Regions from separate parts of the Pantoea sp. SGAir0430 genome, predicted to be linked through region 2. Evidence: predicted binding sites of a transcription regulator. Region 2 holds the regulator's gene; the other holds the start of a gene.
What was found. The regulator Fur, encoded in region 2, represses iron uptake genes when iron is present. The targets are predictions, from matches to a motif close to ATAATAATGAGAACNACTATCAA.
Positions count from the first base shown of each region.

Region 1: E7738_RS17715 (TonB-dependent receptor domain-containing protein) is a predicted target of Fur. The motif match lies at 1,772-1,794, and genes of this name have one in related genera.

Region 1 is NZ_CP039427.1:3,771,354-3,774,466, reverse strand. Features, by position in the region: gene E7738_RS17715 (TonB-dependent receptor domain-containing protein) at 1-1,525, opposite strand, end outside; gene E7738_RS17710 (SelT/SelW/SelH family protein) at 1,868-2,155, shown strand; gene E7738_RS17705 (PadR family transcriptional regulator) at 2,161-2,700, opposite strand; gene E7738_RS17700 (siderophore-interacting protein) at 2,786-3,113, opposite strand, start outside.
Region 2 is NZ_CP039427.1:1,804,872-1,807,984, forward strand. Features, by position in the region: gene fldA (flavodoxin FldA) at 118-648, shown strand; gene fur (ferric iron uptake transcriptional regulator) at 1,001-1,450, shown strand; gene E7738_RS08710 (hypothetical protein) at 1,512-1,907, opposite strand; gene glnS (glutamine--tRNA ligase) at 2,144-3,113, opposite strand, start outside.

The DNA.
Region 1 (3,113 bases), 2.0 Mb from region 2:
CGCGCTTATATTGCAGCCAGGTGGTGAGCGCCGGATTGATATCGTACTGGAAGGTCAGTGACGGCAGTACTTCGGTGTCTGAATTGGTCTTGCCGTACAGTTTTTCCACCTGCTCTGCGGTCAGCACCGTGCTGCCGTTGGTCAGATCGCCGAGGTTCTTCGGTTTGGTGCTTTGATGAATAACGCGCACGCCGGGAATCACCGCGAAATTGTGGCTATCGAGATCGAAATTGATTTTATCCTGCAGATAACCGGCCACGGTCCAGGAACGGCTGTCCGACTGCGGCTGGGTGATGGTGCCGAAGGTGCCCGGGTTCGGCTCCTGGCGGAACGGACGCTCGCTGTTCTCCACGCGCGCGTTGATGCCGCCGCTCAGCTCGTGGCGGCCGAGGATTTTGCTGGCGCGCGTGTCAAACCCTAAGGTATCGACGTTGTAGTCAGAGTAGACGAAGCCGTACTGACTGGCGCTGGTCGGTAACCAGGTGGTGTCGTGCGCCTCGGTTTGCTGCCAGTAAATTCGCGTGGTCAGCGTATCGATCATCTCGTTGTACGGCGTCCACTCGTCGGCAAGGTTAATGCCCCAGCGGCGCGAATCGCTCTGCTGTTGCGCAGTGCCCCAAATAGTGTTGCCGCTGCTGCTGTCCCAGGTATCGTAGTGGGTGTGATTGGTTTTGTGGTAGTAGTCGAAGGTGGCGCTCAGCTTGTGCTGATCGTTTGGCTGCCAGATGCCCGACGTCATAAAGGCATCCGAGTGCCAGTTGGCCGGGTAGGCGTCTTTTACGCCACTGTTGTTGCGCGTCTGCTGGCCGTCGCGGCGGCTGTAGACAAACAGGCCGCGCAGTTCATCATCCCCTGCCGCCGCAGTGATGCCGTTGTGCCAGCTGCGATCTGCCGAACTGTAGTCGCTCTGATAACCGAAATAGTGGGTTTTATCGCTGCTGAGGTAGTCGTCCGGCGACTTGTTATGAAACGATACGTTACCGCCGATTGCGGTGTTAGGTTGTTCCACCGATGTAGCGCCCTTCTCAATTTCGACGCTGCCAAACATATACGGGTCGATGTAGTCGCGACCAATACCGAAGGTATTGTTACCGGCGCGACTGACGTACGGACGACCGGTGGCATCCGGTACCGGAATGCCATCAATATCCAGACCGACACGGTTACTTTCCAGCCCGCGAATGTTGTAGCCGGTATAGCCTGCACGGTCAAAGCCGCTTTTACCGGCTGACGAACCGCCCGCCGCGCCAGTGGCGCTGACCAGCGGCTCATAACGCATGATCGAACCGAAGTCATTGGCGCCGCGTTTTTGCAGATCGCTGGCGGTGAGCGTGGTTTTGCTGCCAGCCTGCTGCTTAGGTGCGGTAACGGTCATTACCGGTTCATTGCTGCTGTTGTTCTCTGCGGAACGCGCCAGCGTACTGCTGTCGCTGGCGGCATAGCTGCAGGCTGCGTGAATGGCTGAAGCAAGAACAGCGACTTTACACAGACGCTGCTGAACAGTTCCCTGAAGGTTGAAAGACATGCGCGAAATACCTGGTTAATTGTTAGTATTCGCTCACTTATTTGCTGCCAGAAAACCACGGCTCTATGCTAAAAACCGTGAAACAGCGCGTCACGCTGGCCAGATAATGTTATCGATCCCGGCACCTGTGGCACAGTGTCATGCGCGCTTCAGTGCACAGCTGCCGTATATAACTGGCCGCGGTGCCGCAGGGATGCCTGTGGTATTTATAGAGAGTAAAATGATGGCGAAAACAATTTAATGCAATTGGTAATCATTATCAATATCATTTGCATCAAGATGTATCTTTGTGCGCACAATTTGTTAACCCATGATTAATCAAGCACTAACAGGAGGGATAGGATGGCAGATAAACCGGCAGTAACCATTCACTACTGTACTCAATGTAACTGGCTGCTGCGTTCGGCGTGGATGGCGCAGGAGCTGCTGCATACCTTTGCCGGCGATCTCAGCGCGGTCACGCTCCAGCCCGGCAGCGGCGGCGTGTTCGAGATCAGCATTGATGGTCAGGTAATTTGGGAACGCAAACAGGAAGGCGGCTTTCCCGATGCGGCAGCACTGAAGCAGCGGGTGCGCGATGTCTGCTGGCCGGATCGCGAACTGGGGCACGTGGACAAGAAGAAACCGTAACGCGCTTAGCTGTTGGCGATCTTCTCTGCCGCGTCCTGCAGCGCCGCCACGACAATTTCCACCGTGGCCGGTGAAATCTGCTCCTGCGACAGCCGGTGATTGAGCGTATAGCGAAGCGTATGGATTGCCTGCTCTACCTGCGGAATGCTGCGGTTGTTGACCAGGATCGCCAGCGAAGTGAGCCGCCCGATAATCACCGCCACGTTTTCGCCATTTTCCGCCAGCAGCGCGCGGCCCGCATCGTTGAGCGCGTAGGCTTTGCGCGTGGCCTGGGCATCCACCACGCGAATGGCGTCCATCTCTTCCAGCAGCGTCAGGTTGGGATAAATAATGCCGGGGCTGGGGGAATATTCGCCTTTCGACAACTCTTCCACCGATTTGATCAGCTCATAACCGTGCGCCGCGCCGCTGGCCAGAAAGTGCAGCATCAGCAGGCGAATATCACTGGCATCCAGCATCCTTTCGCGCCGCTTTCTGCGTGCGCCGGCACAGCTGGCACGCTGTGCCGCATCGGCGTGCTCTGGAACATCCCGCTGCTGTTTCATCGCCTTCCCGGGGTCAGTTGAGGGAGGTTGATAGTAGTCTGGTGCCTGGTAAAATTCAACACAGGCGGCAGCGGGCGGGCGCCGGTTATTTCTGATGCCAGTAAGCGACGGCGCGCACCAGGTCGCTGTGCGCCGCACGTTGCTGAGTAAAGTAATCGCTCAGCTGTTTCACCGCCGCGCCTTCGCCGGTCAGCCAGATGAAGTAGTCATCAGCAGGCAGCACAATCGGGTCCAGCAGCGGCGTCAGCGCCTCAGCCTGCATGTTGCCGCTGCCGAGCCAGCTCACCGTGACATCCGGCAGGTCACCAAGATACGCGCGGCCGACTGGCTCATCAACACAGGCCAGCAGATGAATCTGTTGTGCATGCATTTCCTGATAGCGGCGCTTAAATGCCGGCAGACCGGTCTCATCG
Region 2 (3,113 bases):
GAACACAAACTCAGCGCTTTACACATTCCGCGCTTTTCGCCGGTCTGCTATCATTCGCATAACTGTGTCGTCTTCTGACTTACTTTCACAATCAGGATTTAAGAGGTTACTCACTCCATGGCAATCGTAGGCATTTTCTTCGGCAGCGATACCGGCAACACTGAAAACATTGCAAAAATGATCCAGAAACAACTGGGTAAAGATGTCGCCGAAGTGCATGACATTGCTAAGAGCACCAAAGAAGATCTCGAAGCATTCGATATTCTGCTGCTGGGTATTCCGACCTGGTACTACGGTGAAGCCCAGTGCGACTGGGATGACTTCTTCCCGACGCTGGAAGAGATTGATTTCAACGGTAAGCTGGTAGCGCTGTTTGGCTGCGGCGATCAGGAAGATTATGCCGAGTACTTCTGTGACGCGATGGGCACCATTCGCGACATCATTGAGCCAAACGGCGCAGTGATTGTGGGCCACTGGCCAACCGAAGGTTACCACTTCGAAGCCTCTAAAGGTCTGGCAGACGACAAACACTTCCTCGGCCTCGCCATCGATGAAGATCGTCAGCCTGAACTGACTAACGAGCGCGTCGACAAATGGGTTAAGCAGATCTTTGACGAGCTGCAGCTGCAGGCGATCATCGAAGCCTGATGCTTTCCTGTCCGATGTGGGCGCTGGCTCACATCGGGCAATGGAATTACCTATAAAAATAATAGCTACGGTTTTTTAACTTTTTCCCTCAATTCTGTAGAATACCCGCAACGGTCATCTGCTTATTCCTCGGGCATCAGACTGAGACTGCGCGAAAAGGAACATCGATCTGCACGATCCCGCTGAGGTTCACGACATTTCTCCTTACAGCATCCGGGGAATTGTCCGCCGCAGCCGGTTTTCATTTCGCAGGCTGAGCTCTATAATGAGACGCAAATGAGAATGCGCGTTGACCACACATTCAAGGCCTTTGCGCCGTAAGTGACTAGCAAAGTAACAGGACAATATCCGCATGACTGACAACAACTCCGCATTGAAAAAGGCTGGCCTGAAAGTCACGCTGCCCAGACTGAAGATTCTGGAAGTGCTTCAGGGACCCGGACCCGAGTCCCATCATGTCAGTGCGGAAGATTTGTACAAACGCCTGATCGACATGGGCGAAGAGATTGGTCTGGCGACGGTATACCGTGTTCTGAACCAGTTTGACGACGCCGGCATCGTGACGCGTCATAACTTCGAAGGCGGGAAATCCGTGTTCGAACTGACCCAGCAGCATCATCATGATCACCTGATTTGCCTCGACTGCGGCAAAGTGATCGAGTTTAGCGATGAATCTATCGAAACGCGTCAGCGTGAGATTGCAACACGCCACGGTATCAAACTCAGCAACCACAGCCTGTATCTGTACGGCCACTGTGCGCTGGGAGACTGCCGCGAAGACGAGACGCTCCACGATCAGTAATTGAATATGCTATGCAGTATAAAAAAACCGGTGCCAGGCACCGGTTTTTTTATGGCTGCGTTCAGGCGACCAGCGTTTCCTGCAAATAGCGCCAGCGCGGAACCGGCGTGCTGCAGTCCAGCACCGCCAGCGAAATGCGGGTCTGGTTGTTGCCGTTAAGCATTTGCAGTTCGTGATACTGAATGGTCACTTCCTGCTGCTGCTGGGAAATGATGGCATGCTCACTGGTGGCGATTCGCATCCCTTCCCGCTGCCCGTGCAGTTTGCGAAACAGGGTTTCAGTGTCATTGAGATCGAGCTGTTTGCCTTGCGGCGTCACCATTTTGAAGTCGGGATGAAAGTGCGACAGCAGCAGATCCATACTGTCATCGCTGCCTTCGGCCTGATTAAAAATACGTTCGATAAGCTGATGTAAAACCACCACGCTATGTTTGGCTTCCAGAGCGAGACTTGTCATTTTTCTTCCTTCGCTAACCCGCACAGCAACATTTAAGAGCGCATAGCCTACCTGAAAATAACGATTTCACACGGGTAAATTAGTTAATTTTATTAAAGTCAGATTAGTCGTAATCGCGCGCAATTACTGTTTTTTGTCTGGTTCAGCATAATCGATTCCCGTTTGCAGATAACGGGCAATAAAAAAGGGCGATTGCTCGCCCTTTGCTGATCATATCGTGCTATCAAGCAGTAAAATTATTCGCCGATTTTTGCCCAGGTATCACGCAGACCCACGGTGCGGTTGAACACCAGTTTCGACGGCTGCGAGTACACGCTATCAGCGCAGAAGTAACCTTCGCGCTCAAACTGATACGGCGCCAGCGCGCTGGCGGCACGCAGACCCGGCTCAACGAAGCCCTGTTTGATCTCCAGCGAGTTCGGGTTAATGGTGGTGAGGAAATCCTCGGCCGCGCCCGGGTTTGGCACGCTGAACAGACGATCGTACAGGCGGAATTCAGCAGGCAGCGCGTGAATCGCCGATACCCAATGAATAACGCCTTTGACCTTGCGGCCATCGGCCGGATCTTTGCTCAGGGTGTCGACATCGCAGGTAGCGTAGATGCAGGTGATGTTGCCGGCTTCATCTTTCGCCACGCGCTCGGCACGAATGACGTAAGCGTTGCGCAGACGAACTTCTTTACCCAGCACCAGACGCTTGTACTGCTTGTTGGCCTCTTCACGGAAGTCGGCGCGATCGATCCACACTTCACGGCTGAACGGCACCTCACGCGTGCCCATCTCCGGTTTGTTCGGGTGGTTCGGCATGCTGATGATTTCTTCATGCCCGGCCGGCAGGTTCTCGATTACCACTTTCAGTGGATCCAGCACCGCCATGGCGCGCGGCGCGTTCTCGTTGAGGTCGTCACGAATGCACGACTCCAGCGACGCCATCTCAACAATATTGTCCTGCTTAGTCACACCGATACGGCGGCAGAATTCGCGGATTGACGCCGCGCTATAGCCACGACGGCGCAGACCGGATACGGTCAGCATGCGCGGATCGTCCCAGCCTTCAACAATCTTCTCGCTCACCAGCTGCGTCAGCTTACGCTTCGACATCACCGCATATTCCAGATTCAGGCGCGAGAACTCGTACTGACGCGGATGCACCGGAATAGTGATGTTATCCAGCACCCAGTCGTAGAGACGACGGTTATCCTGGAAC